3 regions of the Mesorhizobium sp. M1E.F.Ca.ET.045.02.1.1 genome follow, and region 3 is predicted to be linked to each of the others. Evidence: predicted binding sites of a transcription regulator. Region 3 holds the regulator's gene; each other region holds the start of a gene.

Region 1 (5,669 bases), 350 kb from region 3:
CCAGTTCGCCTTGTATTTCAGCATCAGATGCACCTTTTCCGGCGGCTTCGGCAGGTCGCTGTCGATTGCCGAGGCGAAGGGATGGACCAGGTCCGGCCAGGTCGGGTCGTAGAGCCATAGCGCGGCGCCGCATTTCTTGCAGAAATTGCGCTCGCCGGTCGAGACTTCGCAGCGCGGATGCTCGTCGTCCTCGATCTCGGCGCGGTAGACGCCGAGGCCGCGCTTGCCTCGGATTTTCATCGTGTCGTAGTCGGCGCCGAGGTTGATCGCAAACCCGCCGCCGCCCTGCTGCTTGCGGCAGATCGAACAGTAGCAGAGCATGAACGGCACCGGCGTGTGGCTTTCCACCTCGAAGCGGACGGCGCCGCAGCGGCAGGAGCCTTTGAGCAGGACAGGCATGGCGGGAACTCCGTTTTCAGGTTCTCAACCTGTCAGCATGCTTTTGGTTGCGGCGATGACAAGGCCCATGCCGGATGAGATGATTGCGGCATGGACAATGACCGCCTTGAAGACCTGTTCGAGAGCCTCGGACCGATCAGCATTCGAAAACTGTTCGGCGGCAAGGGTATCTATTGCCACGGCGTCATCGTCGCGGTCGTCGTGCGCGGCGAACTGCTGCTGAAGGCGGACGAGGAAACCATCCCCGATTTCGAAGCTGCCGGCTGCAGCCAGTGGACCTATACCGGTTCGCGGCACGGCAAGCAGGTGGCGATGCCCTATTGGAGCGTTCCGGACAGCGCCTTCGACGATCCCGACGAGATGGCGGTCTGGGCGCGCCGGGCTTATGAGGCTGGGCGAAGGGCGGGGAAGTGAAGCGGCAACTTTCGAGCGTCGCGGCTTGTGTCGGACTACTGGAAACGCCGAGTTCCCGCCCACCCCCTCTGTCCTGCCGGACATCTCCCCCGCAAGGGGGGAGATCAGCAGCTTTACCGCCGACGCTCTTCTTGCAGCGTTGGCGATTGGCGAAATCGGCGTTGACGTCCAATCTCCCCCCTTGCGGGGGAGATGGCCGGCAGGCCAGAGGAGGGTGCGAAGGAACTCGGCTGTCGCGATTAGCCGGGCTGCTGGACGTTCGAGTAGCTTTTACAGTGCCTTCGCGATCTCCGCCGCCAGCCGCGCATTGTTCTCGACCAGCGCGATGTTGGTCTTGAGGCTGCGGCCGCCGGTGAATTCCAGGATTTTCGACAGCAGGAAGGGCGTCACCGCCTTGCCGGTGACGCTTTGCGCCTCGGCGGCCTTCTGCGCGGCCTGGATGTAGCCATCCATCTCGGCGGCCGGGATCTCGTCATTCTGCGGCACCGGATTGGCGACGAGAATGCCGCCGCCAAGGCCGAGTGCCTGGCGCGTCCGGTAGAAATGCGCGATGTCTTCCGGCGCGTGCAGCGTCAGCGGCGCGCGGAAGGGCGACTGCCTAGACCAGAAGGCCGGCATGGTCTCGCTGCCATGGCCGATGACCGGGACGCCACGCGTTTCCAGCACTTCCAGCGTCTTTTCGATGTCGAGGATCGCTTTGGCACCGGCCGAGACGACGATGACCGGCGTGCGCGCCAGCTCGTCGAGGTCGGCCGAGATATCGAAACTCTTCTCGGCGCCCTTGTGGACGCCGCCGATGCCGCCGGTGGCGAAAACCTTTATGCCCGCCATATGCGCGGCAATCATGGTGGCGGCAACGGTGGTGCCGCCGGTGCGCCCTTGCGCGACGGCAAAACCGATATCGGCGCGCGACAGCTTCATGGCGTCGCCGGTCATGGCGAGCGATTCGCGCTCGCCATCGGACAGCCCGATCTTGATGCGGCCGTTGACCACCGCGATCGTCGCCGGCACCGCGCCGCCATCGACGATGATCTGCTCGACCTTGGCCGCCATGGCGCCATTGTCGGGGTAGGGCATGCCATGGGTGATGATGGTGCTTTCCAACGCCACCACTGGCCTGCCGGCGGCGAGCGCCTCAGCCACCGGCGGATGGATGTCGATGAAGGGGCGGGCGGTCTCAGGCGTCATGTCTGTCTCCGATCGAAGCGAAAAAAATGCTCCGGCAAGATGATCTGGTGGCCCTATGCCACCTCCCGTGCCTCCGGCACAAGGGCCAGCGCCTGCGCGAAACTGGAGGCGGTGAAGGCTGGCACTGCCTCGGCGCTCTCGATGGCGAGCGTCGCCGCGGCAACGCCTTCGCGCAGCGCCGCCCGCAGAGGCTGGCCGCGCAGCAGCGCCGCGACTGTAGCGCCCGTCAGCGCATCGCCGGCGCCAGTGACGTCGGCGACCCGTCGCGGGGCGGGCGGGTCGATGGCAAAGACGCCGGACTCGTCGAAGCCCAGCACTGGGGCGCCGCCGGCAGTGACCACGCCCGCCGTCAGCCCCACCCGCCTGAGCGCGTTGACAAGCTCCAGCCCCGACATGTCAGCGCCGGCGAGCGCCGCCGCCTCGCGGCGGTTCATGAACAGCAGCGAGAGGTTGCCGAGCAGCGGCGCCAGCCGTACGACCTTGGCCGGCGAGATGGCGATGGCGAAGATCGGCCTGTCGCCAGCCTGCGCCACCAGTCGTTCCAGCGCCGCCGTCGGCAGGTTCGCGTCGCAAAGGATCGCGTCGGCCTCAGCGATCGCCTCGCGGACCTTGGCGCGGCGGATCTGCTTGGGGAAGGCGAGGTCGTAGAGGCCCATATCGGCAAAGCCGACGATCAGTTCGCCCTCGCTGTCGATCAACGCCGTGTAGCTCGGCGTCGTGCGGTCGAGGAATACCACCGACAGGTCAGCGATACCGGCCCCGGCGATCGCCGAGGCGACCGTCTCAGCCGCCGCATCGCCGCCGCGCACCGAAAGCAGCGAGGCCGACACGCCGCGCTTCACCACGCTGCGCAGCGCGTTGAAGACGCCGCCGCCGACATCCTCGCGCATGACGCCGGGGTTGGAGGCGGCGGGCACGTAAGCACCCGACACCTGGCCGCGCCGGTCGATATGGGCGCCGCCCAGCGCCAGGATTCTTGGAGATGTCGGCATGCAGGCGTCATACCTTCGTTGATTGTTCGCGTGCGCACACTAGGTTTCCACGCATCGCCCCGCAATCGGGCCCGCGATTCGAGTCGGCTGGATATCGAAGTCTCTTTTGGGCCAGCGGCGCCGGCGCGCTCCAGGTTTAGTGAGACAAAATTAGAACAAATCCAGATATTGATTGTTTTTCAGTCAGTTGCTGCCTCTTGCCAAGCGAGAACAAAAAAGGTACAAAACGGCAGGGATCACGGATTGTCCGGCCTTCATTGACGACCAAGGGGTGATGTATCATGGCTCAGAACACTTTGCGGCTTGTAGAGGATAAGGCAGTGGACAAATCAAAGGCTCTGGATGCGGCGCTGTCGCAAATCGAGCGCGCGTTCGGCAAGGGCTCGATCATGCGGCTCGGCGCCAACGAGCAGGTGGTCGAGATCGAAACCGTGCCGACGGGATCGCTGGGCCTCGACATCGCGCTCGGCGTCGGCGGCCTGCCGCGCGGCCGCATCATCGAAATCTACGGACCGGAAAGCTCGGGCAAGACGACGCTGGCGTTGCACACGGTCGCGGAAGCCCAGAAGAAGGGCGGCATCTGCGCCTTCGTCGACGCCGAGCATGCGCTCGATCCGGTCTATGCCCGCAAGCTCGGCGTCGACCTCGAGAACCTGCTGATCTCGCAGCCCGACACCGGCGAGCAGGCGCTGGAGATCTGCGACACGCTGGTGCGCTCGGGCGCCATCGACGTGCTGGTGGTCGATTCGGTCGCGGCGCTGACGCCGCGCGCCGAAATCGAGGGTGAGATGGGCGACGCGCTGCCCGGTCTGCAGGCCCGCCTTATGAGCCAGGCGCTGCGCAAGCTGACCGCCTCGATCTCGCGCTCCAACACCATGGTCATTTTCATCAACCAGATCCGCATGAAGATCGGCGTCATGTTCGGCTCGCCGGAGACGACCACCGGCGGCAACGCGCTGAAATTCTACGCCTCGGTGCGGCTCGACATCCGCCGCATCGGCTCGGTCAAGGACCGCGACGAGGTGGTCGGCAACCAGACCCGCGTCAAGGTGGTGAAGAACAAGCTGGCCCCGCCCTTCAAGGTGGTCGAGTTCGACATCATGTATGGCGAGGGCGTGTCGAAAACCGGCGAGCTCGTCGATCTCGGCGTCAAGGCCGGCGTGGTCGAGAAGTCGGGCGCCTGGTTCTCCTACAATTCGCAGCGTCTCGGCCAGGGCCGCGAGAACGCCAAGCTGTTCCTGCGCGACAATCCGGACACGGCGCGCGAGATCGAGCTGGCGCTGAGGCAGAATGCCGGGCTGATCGCGGAAAAATTCCTCGAGAATGGCGGCTCCGAAGGCGGCGACGACGGCTTCGAGGACGAAGCCGGTGCCGTGTAGGCGGGAGCAATTCCAGGAAAGTGCGTCGCGGTTTTCCGTCCGGAATTGCGCGAGGCAATCGGCCGGAGTTTGGCCATAATCTTATTATATCTGAATATGCTTATGTAATTGAGTTCCTGGTACTGCGTTCCGAACCGCCGGCCTTCGTGTCGGCGGTTTGCGTTTGCGGGCAGCGCAGGGCCGCCGGCGACGTCTGATTTGGCCCAATTCCGTGTTTCTGGACAGGGTCAAGAGCTACGGCTAAAAGGCCAATCTATCTTCGGAACCGAAAGCCCATTTGCCGCCGGCTAAGCCGGCGGTTCTCGCGAAAAGGCAGTACTCATGAGTGGCGTGAACGACATCCGGTCGACATTCCTCGACTACTTCCGCAAGGAGGGTCACGAGATCGTCGCCTCCAGCCCGCTTGTGCCGCGCAACGACCCGACGCTGATGTTCACCAACGCCGGCATGGTGCAGTTTAAGAACGTCTTCACCGGGCTGGAGAAGCGGCCTTATTCGCGCGCTTCGACCGCGCAGAAGAGCGTGCGCGCCGGCGGCAAGCACAATGACCTCGACAATGTCGGCTATACCGCGCGCCATCTCACCTTTTTCGAGATGCTCGGCAATTTCTCGTTCGGCGACTATTTCAAGGAGCGCGCGATCGAGCTTGCCTGGAACCTGATCACCAGGGAATTCGGCCTGCCGAAGGACAAGCTCCTGGTCACCGTCTATCACACCGACGACGAGGCGGCCGGCTACTGGAAGAAGATCGCCGGCTTCTCCGACGATCGCATCATCCGCATCCCGACCTCGGACAATTTCTGGGCGATGGGCGACACCGGACCGTGCGGCCCTTGTTCGGAGATATTCATCGACCGCGGCGAGCACATCTGGGGCGGACCGCCCGGCAGCCCGGAGGAGGACGGCGACCGGTTCCTCGAATTCTGGAACCTGGTGTTCATGCAGTATGAGCAGGTGACGAAGGAAGAGCGCATCGACCTGCCGCGTCCATCGATCGACACCGGCATGGGCCTGGAGCGCATGGCATCCATCCTGCAGGGGGTGGAGAGCGTTTTCGAGACCGACCTGTTCAAGCACCTGATCGATGCCGCGTCCTCGGCGCTCGGCCACGGTCCCAATGAGGAGAACGTTGCGTCCTTCCGCGTGATCGCGGATCACCTGCGCTCGACCTCCTTCCTGGTGGCCGACGGCGTGCTACCGTCCAACGAAGGCCGCGGCTATGTGCTGCGCCGCATCATGCGCCGCGCCATGCGCCATGCGCAGCTCTTGGGCGCCAAGGAGCCGCTGATGTGGAAGC
Region 2 (5,669 bases), 860 kb from region 3:
CTGTCGCGGCCGGCGTAGGACCGTTGCGATCGGTACTACTGATTGATCTCGGGCTCGACGAGCCTCGCCAGGTTCTTGAGCGACTCCTGCCAGCCGAGATAGCAGGCTTCGGCCGGAATGGCGTCCGGAATGCCCGCCTGAGTGATCTCCATCTCCGTGCCGACCGAGACTTTGTTCAACGTCACGGTCACCTGCATCTCGCCCGGCAGGTTGGGATCGTCGAACTTGTCCGTGTAGCGCACGAGCTCGCCCGGGACGAGCTCGACATAGTCGCCGCCGAAGGCGTGGCTCTCGCCCGTGGTGAAGTTGCGGAAGGACATTTTGAACTTGCCGCCGACCTTTGCCTCGAAGTGATGGACGCTGCAGGTGAAGCCGTTGGGCGGAAGCCACTTCGCCAGCGCGTCCGCCTCGATGAAGGCGCGGTAGACTTTCTCGGGCTTGGTAGCCAGGACGCGATGCAGGCGGATGGTGCTGGGCATATCGTTTCTCCTGTTGATTGCCGGTCTATGCTCCTATGACGAACGGGGCCTGGCCAGCCCGACATCGACGGAGAAGTTTTTTTGGACGCGTTTGCGGACTTCACGTCTCCTTCTCCGCCAATTCGCGTAAAGATGGGCGGCAACATCGCCATCGATGAGGGCCTGCATGGTGGAGCTTCATGACGGCCGCGCCCGGCTGGTTCTAGCGCCGGAAAGGGGCGCGGCCATCGCGCGCTACGACGCGCTGGTGATCGGCGGCGCGCTGGTTCCGCTGCTGAAGCCGGGAGACGGCACCGGCACGTCCGGCTGTCAGCTGCTGGTGCCGTGGTCGAACCGCATCTCCGGCGGCGGCTTCACCTTCGACGGCCGCTTCCATGCCGTCGAGCCGAACGTTCCGGGCGAAGCCTTTCCGATCCATGGCGACGGTTTCCAGAAACCGTGGCGGCTTGCTCGGCATACGGCAATCGAGGCCGAACTGGTGCTCGACGATGGCGCGATCGGGCCTTACCGTTATGCGGCGTCGATCACCTACGCGCTGCGCGACGGCACGTTGGACGCGCGGCTGACGGTGGAGAACCGCGCCGGCATTCGCCTGCCTTACGGCCTCGGTTTCCATCCCTGGTTCCCGCGCGGCGACACAACCCTGCTGAAAGCAAGGGCAAAGCGCGTCTGGCTGGAGGACGAGCGCCATTTGCCTGTCGGCGTCGTGCCGGTGAGCGAGCGTCCGGGCTGGGATTTCGACCGTCCCATCCCGCTGCCGCTGGAGTGGGTGAACAACGCCTTCGACGGATGGGACCGTCGCGCCTCGATCGTGCAGATGGAGGAGGGGATCAAGATTTCGCTTACCGCCTCGCCGGAGCTTGCCGTTTACATCCTCTATTCGCCGTCACCCGATGCCGGCTTCTTCTGCTTCGAGCCGGTGTCGCACACCGTCGATGCGCATCACGGCGAGGGGCTGACGGTGCTCGAACATGGGGCGACGATGAGCGCCGGCATGAGCCTGGATTGGAAAATTGCGGAAACCGATTGAGGGCGCGCCAGCGGCGGAGCGAAATCTCCCCCCTCGAGGGGGAGATGGCCGGCAGGCCAGAGGGGGTCGTCTCACATAAACGCCGCCCTCACTTTCGTCGCGCAAGCGCCGGCGCTTCACGCGCGGCGACCCCCTCTGTCGCCTTCGGCGACATCTCCCCCTCAAGGGGGGAGATTACCCGCCCCATTCTCATAGCTCCTTCTCGGCCAGTTCCCTGAATTCATCCGGCACCGAGCGCGCGGCTTCCAGCGCCACGGTGCCGTAGCCGACGGCCTCTTTGCCGAAGCGCTGGCGGATCTTGTCGATGGCGCGGTCGGCGCCGAAGCGGGCCAAGCCTTTGCGACTGCCGGGCCTCAGCTTCTCATCCGCCAGGCCGAGCGGCAGTTCAAGCTGCAGCTCGGCATGCTCCTCCAGATGCGAGACCGAGATTGCGAGCAGCGAAATTTCCCTTTCGCCCGGATGGGCGGCGAGCACGCCGCGCACCAGCTCCTCGGCGATTTCGGCGAGCATCGTCGTCGCCTGTATTGGCTGCTCCAACGTCACCGAGCGGGTGACCGCGCGCATGTCGCGGAAGCGCACGCGCACCGTCACCGTGCGGCCGGGCCGGGCTTTGGCACGCAACCGGCTGGCGACGCGGTCGGCGAGATGCAAGAGCGTCGGCACGAAGACGTGTGGCAGGGCGGGCTTGCGGCCAAGCGCCGACTGCGCGCCTGCGGAATGCGCCCGCCTGTGCGTCTCCAGCCGGCGCGGATCGCGGTTCCAAGCAAGGGCAGCAAGCTTCTGGCCTGCGGCGTGGCCGATCAGCCGCTCCAGCGCGCCGCTGTGGGTGCGCGCCAATTGCCCGATGGTCTCGACGCCGATCTCGGCCAGCCGCGCTTTCGTCACCGGGCCGACGCCCCACATCAGCGACACCGGCAAATCGTGCAGGAAGGCGAGTTCGGTGCCGGGCTCGACCACCACCAGCCCGTCGGGCTTCGCCACCTGTGAGGCGATCTTGGCGAGGTGTTTCGTGCGCGCCACGCCGATCGAGATCGGCAGGCCGAGCTCGCTCTTCACGCGGCTGCGGATTTTTCTGGCGATCTCCTCCGGCGGCCCGAACAGATGCGTGCAGCCGGCGACGTCGGCAAAGGCCTCGTCGATCGAGATGCGCTCGACCAGCGGCGTGAAATCGTCGAGCACCTTGATCGCGGCATCGCCGAGGCGCTGGAACTCGCTGAACCGCCCGCCGACGAAGATGAGCTGCGGGCAAAGCTCGCGCGCCTTGCGGCCGGGCATGCCGCCGCGCACGCCGAAGACCTTCGCCTCATAGGAGGCGGCCAGCACCACGCCGCCGCCAACCGCGATTGGTTTGCCGCGCAGCGACGGGTCGAGCAACTGCTCGACCGAGGCGTAGAAGGCGTCGAGATCGGCATGCAGGATGGTGGCGGCATCCATGGCGGGCATCGCGCGCTTCCGTTCCCATCGTGCGGCGTTGCAGCATTAGCTGCATCTTTTGTAAGGGATGTTTGCCAAACAAAAAGAGAACAAAAGAGGTCTACTGTCAAGCCGCCACGCCAAACCGTGCAAACCTCCACAATCCGGCGCAACCGGAAGGTTTGTGCGGTTGCGGTGGTAATCTCTCCTTGAGGGGCAATGGCCGCGAAGCGGCCAGAGGGCTTGTCTCGCGTTGAGCGCCAACTTTCGCGCCAAATGGCGTCTCGCGACGACCCTCTGTTCTACGGCGACACCTCAAGGAGGGAGATTGGCAGTGCCATCTTATGCCGGCTTGGCGTATTGCTCGGCGCTGAGCACCTCGATGCACTGGAACGGCTGATTGCCTTCCACCCAGGCGTCGTGGCCGGGCGGAATGGTGTAGGACGTGCCGGCCTCGAAGGCCTTCTGCGTCCCGTCGTTCATGCGCACGGTGATCGTTCCGGACACGACGTAGCCGACATGCGAGACCTGGCAGCTATCGGTCTTGACCACCGGTTTCACGCATTCCGACCACTTCCAGCCCGGCTGCATGTTCAGCCGCCCGAGCGTGAAGCCCGGCAGCCGCACGATTTCGACACGTGTCTTGGCGGGCGAGCGAACCTCGTCGGGATTGTTGTGCGACTTGGATTCGAGTTTGGTGACGTTCATTGGAGCTTCGGCCATGGCATCCCCCCATATTCCATGAGTCCAAGCGGAACCTGACGCCGCGATCGTCGGCGACCGCTGTCCGATTCATACGCCTTTCAATCCGGGATTGCTAATTTAAATGCAAAGACAAGCAGTCGCGGCCCGGGAAAAAAGGCCCGCGTCTTCCGAGGAAGCGCGCGGGCCGAAGCTGGAGTAGCCTTTTAATCAACGCGTTCGCCGGCCAACTGGTTGCGCCTGCCCGCGCGGCCAGGGCGGGACCGGGAGGCGAATGGCCCGGCCCTGGGGCTGCGGTCCCTCGCGCCGGCGGGACTGAGGTCCCACCTTGCAGCGCAGAGGCCCGAATGGCGGATTTCTTGAAACAAGTGCGGCGGCAGTTCATTGGCTCGGAGGCCGTCGAAAAAAGTCCCTTCATCGGCGGCTGACGGAGCGCCCGCCATTTCCTGCGATGTGGCGGGCAGCTCCACAGCAATTCCAGGAAAAGTGCGTAGCGGTTTTCCGTCCGGAATTGCGACGAACAAACAGAGCAATTCCAGGAAAAGTGCGTAGCGGTTTTCCGTCCGGAATTGCGACGAACAAACAGAGCAATTCCAGGAAAAGTGCGTAGCGATTTTCCGTCCGGAATTGCGTACAGCAAATGGTTAGAGCAGTTGAGCGAACTACCCCAGGGAGATATCCGTGCAGCCCGGCGAGTTATCGCGAACCTATTCGTCGGCCTTCTGCTGGCAGCAGTGACCGCAGGCATCTTCCTCGTCTTCGGCAGGCCGCTCTGGCCGGAGCGACGGGCGCAGATGGTCATCCTGCTTCCGGTCGATCCGACCCGACCGGATCCGCGCGCGGCGCCTGCTTCGAGCCTTGCCTGCCGCCCCGCTTCGATCTCAGCCGCGCGCCGCGGAGACCGCCGTCCAGTTCGTGAGCTGGAACCCGATCGTGCATCCCGCCGTTGATTGCTTCGAAGGGATGGCGCTGGCGGAGGCCGTCATGGACAGTTTCGAACTCATCGATCTTCTTTGCATCGTCGACGCCTGCGCGAGCGATCGCTCGGCCGGGCGTCTTATCTCAATGTCGAAAGCCGTCGAGGAACTGCGCGTCTTGACCGGCGACTTCGTCTCGTCGGACGAGGCGGCTGCGAACGCCTTGAGCCAGGTGGCGCTGAAACGCGGTTGCGCGGTGCTCTTCGACGAACAGCCGGGCGCCGATATCGTGGGCGAGCTGTGATCTCCCCCGGAGGGGATATTGGCGCTCACTTCACCAGCTTGATCATCCTGCCGGCGTACATCTCGCGGTTGCCGAGTTCGGCCGCGCAGTCTGCCTTCACGGCCGAGGTTCCCGTCATCTGCACGATATTGCCGACCACCCGCAGGCAACTGCCTTGCGCATTCATGTCCGAATTGCCGGTATAGGTGATCGTCGCGTCGGGCGCATAGATGAAGCCGCTCACCACGGAACCCGCTCCGCCGTTCAGCGTCAGCGCCGAGGTGTTGCCGTGGTCCTGGAAGATGGTGATGCCGGCATAGGGACCGCTGGTCGGAGGCGAGAGGTTCACCTGCTCGTTGGCGTTGATGTAGAGCTGCGAGCCTTCCATCAGGAAGATCGTGACGCCCTGGCCGGTGAGGCTGCCGTTGCCGCCGGGCTTTATGGTGACGCCGCGCAGGATGTAGACGCCCGGCTCGAGTGTGATCTTTCCCGACCAGGTCTTGTCGCAATAGGTGCCGGGCGAGAGCGTGACCGTCTTGCCGTTGGGCATCGTCTGGCAGAGCCCGTAGGCGGGCGGGGTGACGTTGGCCAGCGGATCGAAGGACGCATACTGGTTTTCCTTCGGCGCGCCGCAGGAAAGGGTGGCATTGGGCGGCGTAAGCCCCGCTGTGGCGCCGACCGTCGAGACGCATCCGGCGCTGACTATGGCAGAGCCGCCCCGGTTGACGGCGTCGGCCGCGTCCGAATTGGCAGCGATCACGCAGCCGTCCATCGCGACGTTGGTCGAGCCCTGCAGGTCGACGGCGTTGTCGGCGTGTGGATCGAGCGCAAGCACGCACGCTTGC
Region 3 (5,669 bases):
ACGACGTTGAAATGATGGCGATCCGGCTCGACCACCGAGTTTGTGGCGGCGCCGAGCCCGGTCCAGATGTTGGCAAGCAAGGCGCTCTGGCGCAGGAACTCGGAGCGCTCGCCGCCGCCGGCCCAGCAGGTGATACGGGTTCCGTTCATGGGCCGCAACAGCGCCGGGCTCTCGGCCGACGCTTCCTGCTCGTCGATCGCCAGCGTCGCGTTCATCTCTGTGAACATGATCGGCCGCAGGTCGTGCACGCCCGAAATCGAAACGATGTGGCGTACGCGTCGCGCCACTTCGGACCCCAGCGGAGTGGCCGTGGTCATCATCCGGCTGGCGAGATGTCCGCCGGCCGAATGTCCCGTCAGCATCAGCGGGCCATCGACCATTGCCGCCGCCGTGCCGATCGCGGCCGCGACTTCTTCCACGATGCCGCTGATCCGCGCTTCGGGGCAAAGCGTGTAGGAGGGCATGGCAACCGCAAAGGATCTGCTGATCGCGCCGTTGGCCAGGTGCGACCAGCAACTCTTGTCCGACTCCATCCAGTAGCCGCCATGAATGAACACCACGAGCCCTTTCGGCGTTGCGCGCGGAAGAAAGAGATCGAACCGGTTGCGCGGCGCTTCGCCATACACGATGTCGAGCCGTGCACGGCCCTCGGCCAGAAGCCTTTCGCGAAACGCGCGCGCCGGCGCCTGCCAGGCCGCCGGCCAGCGGTCGCCGCCAGCGATGTTCGCCCCGTTGGCATAGGCATCGTCCCAATCCGTGATGCGATGATCGAGCACCGGCCCCTCCCAAACGCGTGGCTTTCGCCAGCAATGGCCGGCGCCGGATGCCGCGTCAATGCTTCCGACCGGAGACATTTTATGCCCGAAACAAGTTCCGGCTGGTGCGATCCGGCAAAACCGGCGCGAGTTGCCTCGTATCAGGTCACAGCGGTCTTGACGGCGAAGCGCGCGTCCCGCCAGGCACCGGTGCGCAGGATGTCTTCCAGCACCTGGACGGCATCCCAGACGTCGCGGTAGCCGACATAGAGCGGCGTGAAGCCGAAGCGGATGGTCGCCGGCGCGCGGAAATCGCCGATCACGCCGCGCTCGATCAATGCGCGCATAACCTGGTAGCCATGGGGATGAGCGAACGACACCTGGCTGCCGCGCTCGGCGCCGTCGCGCGGGCTTTCCAGTTCGAGGCCGAGGGCGCCGCACCTGGCTTCGACGAGGCGGATGAACAGATCCGTCAAGGCGATGCTCTTGCCGCGCACGGCATTCATGTCGACCTTGTCCCAAAGGTCGAGCGCTCCCTTCAGCGCCCGCATCGACAGCACGGGCTGTGTGCCGCACAGGAACCGCCGGATGCCGGTACCGGCGGCATAACCCTGTTCGAACGCGAAAGGCCGGGCGTGCCCCCACCAGCCGCTGAGCGGCTGGCGAATGTCGTCGTGATGGCGTTTGGCGCCATAGATGAAGGCCGGCGAGCCGGGCCCGCCATTGAGGTACTTGTAAGTGCAGCCAATTGCGAAATCGGCGTTCGAACCATCGAGATCCACCGGCAGGGCGCCTGCCGTGTGGCAGAGATCCCAGACGATCAGCGCGCCGGCCCGATGGGCCCTGCGTGTCAGGGCAGCCATGTCGCGCAACCGGCCGGACTTGTAGTTGACGTGATTGACCAGGATGACCGCGACACGCTCATCGATCAGGTCCTCGATCGTCGAGGCATCGACGCCCTCGAGCCGCAACACCGTGCCGGGCCGCGTGGAGGCCACCCCTTCCGCCATATAGAGGTCGGTCGGAAAGCTGTCGCCCTCGGCAACGATCACCGACCGGTCGGGCCGCATCGCGAGCGCCGCATGCAGGACCTTGTAGATGTTGATCGAAGTCGTGTCGCAGACGACGGTCTGGCCGGGCCCGGCGCCGATCAGGCGCCCAAGCCGGTCACCCAATTCGACAGGCATGTCGAACCAGCCGGCAGTGTTCCAGGCGCGGATGAGATCGTGCGCCCATTCGCCCGTCGCCGCCTTCTCGATCTCGTCGAAGACATCGGACGAAGCAGCACCCAGCGAATTGCCGTCGAGATATATCACCCCTGTCGGCAATGCGAAGCGGCGGCGCATCGAGCGTAGCGGATCGGCCGCATCCATCGCCTCGATTTCGGCGAGATCGGGAAGTGCGATCATGATCCTGTAGCCCCCATCGGTCATTCACGAATAGTGCGTCGACGGCCCGACATCAACCGTGCCTCACATGACTGGAATCGCTCGTGGCAGCGCCAACGCGGCATGCGATTTCCGCCGTGCGCGGTGTGAGGTCGTTGACGGTTTGGCTCCGTTTCGTTCACGGCCCGCGAGCTTTCCCGGCGTCGACGTCCTTCCGCATGCCATCATTCGCGCCGGTTATTCAACGCACGGAGGAGCAACGCGCAAGCACGTGGGCATCGGAAAAAACTGTAAGGAATTCAATGCCAGATCGCCGGTCCCGGTGCCCAAAAGCCGCATTTCGGCGTCTTTGCGGGCCGCGCTCTGGTTATCGCCGCGCTAACGCATTCATTAAACTTTAAACGGTTGCGGAACACAACTGGAACAGATAGTGTTTGTTCTGGGTTTGTTTTTCTGATTCTGGTTTCAAAACCCATGGGGGCCGCCATGCTGACGCGCAAACAACATGAACTCCTGATGTTCATCCACGAACGGCTCAAGGAAAGCGGCATTCCACCGTCTTTCGACGAGATGAAGGAAGCCCTCGACCTGGCCTCGAAGTCGGGCATTCATCGTCTGATCACGGCGCTGGAGGAGCGTGGCTTCATTCGCCGGCTGCCCAACCGGGCGCGCGCCCTGGAAGTGCTGCGCCTGCCCGATTCGATCGCGCCTGGCCTCAATGCGGCGAGGAAGTTTTCGCCGAGCGTCATTCAGGGGAGCCTGGGGCAAGGCGGTCTCGGCCGGCAGATCAAGCCCGCGGCGTCCTCGCGTACGCCCAGCAATGACGACGATGCCGCGTCGGCTGTGTCGATCCCGGTGATGGGCCGGATCGCGGCCGGCGTGCCGATCGACGCCATCCAGCATCAGACGCATACGATCACGGTCCCGCCGGACATGATCGCGGGCGGTGAGCATTATGCGCTGGAGGTCAAGGGCGACTCGATGATCGAGGCCGGCATCTTCGATGGCGACACGGTCATCATCCGCAATGCCAACACCGCGAGCCCGGGCGAGATCGTGGTGGCGCTGGTCGACGACGAGGAGGCGACGCTGAAGCGCTTCCGCCGCAAGGGCGCTTCGATTGCCCTCGAAGCCGCCAATCCGGCCTATGAGACTCGCATCTTCGGTCCGGATCGCGTCAAGGTTCAGGGCAAGCTCGTAGGGCTCATTCGCCGCTATTGAGTGGCTGTAGCGGCTTCGCATCGGTCTTTTCAGGCCGCTGGTAAGGCGCCAGCCCCCTTGCCTCGCGCGAATACCGTCGTTGCTCGTGCCAGGGCCGGTAAGGCTTTTCGACGGCATACTGGATGGCGGCGCGCGCCGTTGCCGATTGCGGATCGAAGAAGACGGCGGCGCTGCCGTCACGCGCGAGTTGGCGCTTGGTGACGACAAGGATGCGCGGATCGCGGCAAGGATTGTAGGCCGTGGCGTCGTCTATGACGATGAGGTCGGCGAAGCCGCAGGCCGGCCTGGCGCTGTTGCGATTTTCCGCCAGCGCGACAATCGCGCCGGACGGGTGCCGGCCGATGCAGAGGTCTCCCGTGCAGTAAAAAGGCGACCCTGGCGGCAGGTCGACGGGATCGGCGATGTCCAGCGCGCCCTTGGCGAATGTCTCCGGCGGCACGATCGTTTCAGCCTTCAGCGCGCGTTTCCAGTTGTCGGTGGTGAACTCGTTGGAACGGTCACGATTGACAGCGAGCTCGCCGCCGCCGATCGGCATCGCCACCAGATGCGCGTCCTCCGAGATCAGCACATCCGGCGTGCGGACATGCGGGATGGTCAGCACGCCGGCCAGCGCGAAGGGAACGGCCACCAGCCTGAGCCAGGTGGTGGCCATGGTCGCGATGACAAGCGCGACCGTCACCAGCAGCACCGACTGGATCGAGATCAGCCCCACGGCATCGACTGGCGAGCGTTCCGAAATCCACGCCGAGATCGCGATCATCGCCGCCCTTGCCCATCACATAGAGAAACGGACCGTCGAGGCCGAATGGCATGGTCAACGCGCTCAGGACGGCGAACGGCATGACGATCAACGAGACGATGGGCATAACCGCCAGATTGGCCAGCAGGCTGAGCGGCGACACCCGCTGAAAATGCCAGATCGCAAACAATATCGTTGCGCTTCCGGCGATCAGCGACGTCACGGCAGCGCCACCCAACCCAACCGCCAGCCTTCGCAATAGGAACCGCGGAAACGACCGTTTTGCAGGGGGTGTCCTCACCTTGTCGGCGCGGTAATCGGCCCAGCCGGCATAGGCGCCGACCAGGGCAGCGGTGGCTGCGAACGACATCTGGAAGCTCGGGCCGACCACTTCATGCGGCGACACCAGGATGACGGCGATGGCCGAAATCGCCAGATTGCGCATCGTCAGGGCCGCGCGGTCGAACAGCACGGCGATCAACATGACCGCGAGCATGATGAAACTCCGCTCGGCGGCGACCACGAGGCCGGAGATGACGAGATAGGCGGCGATCGACACCAAGGCGATTGCCGCGGCGTATTTCTTCACCGGGCGGCGCGAGGAAAAATCCGGAAACAGCGCGAAGGCGCCGCGCAACAGAAGCATGATCGTGCCCGCGACAAGCGCCATGTGCAGGCCGGAGATCGAGATGATGTGATAGATGCCTGTCCGCCGCATCGACTCGTTGATGTCTTCGGGAATACCGGCCCGAATGCCGACGATCAGCGCCGCGGCGATCTCGCCTTCGGGACCGCCGACGGTGCTTCTGATGTGATCGGCAATGTTTTCGCGCGCGTTCTCGATGGCCGAAGCCATGCCGGTTCCGAACGGTGGCCCGGTGGCCGAGACGACTTTCGGATCGCCGAGGAAAAAGCCGCTGGCGCCAATGCCGGAAAAATAGCTGTCGAAAGAAAAATCATAACTGTCCGGCCGGACCGGCCCGGTCGGCGGCAGCAACCGGGCATAGCCCGTCACCAGCGATCCAACCTTCATGTCTGAGGGTATCGCGCGCGCCGAGAGCCTGACGCGATCCGGCGCGTAGCGAAGTTTTGGATGCGCGGTCGAGACAAGATCGATGGTCAGGCGCACTCGGCCATTGGCCATTTCTTCGGCGATGACGACGCGGCCGGTCAGCCGCGTCTGGATTTCGGAGCCGAGCATCGGCGTTACGGCCCGCCATGTCTCGGCCTTCGCGGCGACGAAACCCAAGGCGCAAAACAGCGCCGCCATGAAGGCGAGGTGCGTTTTGGGCCATGCGCGGGAAATGATCGCGCAGACAGCCATCAGCGCTACAGCCGCCAGCGGCCTGTAGAGATCCGGCTCGACGTTCAAGGAAAAATAGAGGATCACGCCGGCGGCCAGGAACACCGGCACCAGCAGGAAGCCGATGCCGCGGTCGAGCTCGGTGGTGGCGGCTTCGGCGACGCTCCGCCCAAAGGCGAAAAACAAGGCGCGGCGGAACTGCCTGCGGATCCGGTCGATGGTTGCCGGCTGAGGAGCCTGCAGCAAAGCATCTCCGTCCGGCG

What was found. Region 3 encodes LexA, which represses DNA repair genes until DNA is damaged. Its sites were predicted from a motif close to TGTTCNNNNTGTGTTCNG; they were not measured.
Region 1: a site for LexA is predicted at 3,200-3,217, ahead of recA (recombinase RecA). Genes of this name have one in related genera too.
Region 2: a site for LexA is predicted at 3,018-3,035, ahead of dinB (DNA polymerase IV). Genes of this name have one in related genera too.

What each region holds. Positions count from the first base shown of each region.
Region 1 is NZ_CP034447.1:5,024,220-5,029,888, forward strand. It holds gene EJ070_RS24165 (GFA family protein) at 1-399, opposite strand, end outside; gene EJ070_RS24170 (TfoX/Sxy family protein) at 490-813, shown strand; gene EJ070_RS24180 (pseudouridine-5'-phosphate glycosidase) at 1,084-2,001, opposite strand; gene EJ070_RS24185 (carbohydrate kinase family protein) at 2,055-2,993, opposite strand; gene recA (recombinase RecA) at 3,275-4,372, shown strand; gene alaS (alanine--tRNA ligase) at 4,694-5,669, shown strand, end outside.
Region 2 is NZ_CP034447.1:6,232,506-6,238,174, reverse strand. It holds gene EJ070_RS30370 (SRPBCC family protein) at 36-479, opposite strand; gene EJ070_RS30365 (aldose 1-epimerase) at 646-1,509, shown strand; gene dinB (DNA polymerase IV) at 1,699-2,943, opposite strand; gene EJ070_RS30355 (cupin domain-containing protein) at 3,265-3,645, opposite strand; gene EJ070_RS30345 (hypothetical protein) at 4,609-4,845, shown strand; gene EJ070_RS30340 (TadE/TadG family type IV pilus assembly protein) at 4,871-5,669, opposite strand, start outside.
Region 3 is NZ_CP034447.1:5,369,943-5,375,611, reverse strand. It holds gene EJ070_RS25860 (alpha/beta hydrolase) at 1-776, opposite strand, end outside; gene kynU (kynureninase) at 917-2,164, opposite strand; gene lexA (transcriptional repressor LexA) at 2,630-3,364, shown strand; partial or broken gene EJ070_RS25845 (ComEC/Rec2 family competence protein) at 3,348-5,669, opposite strand, start outside.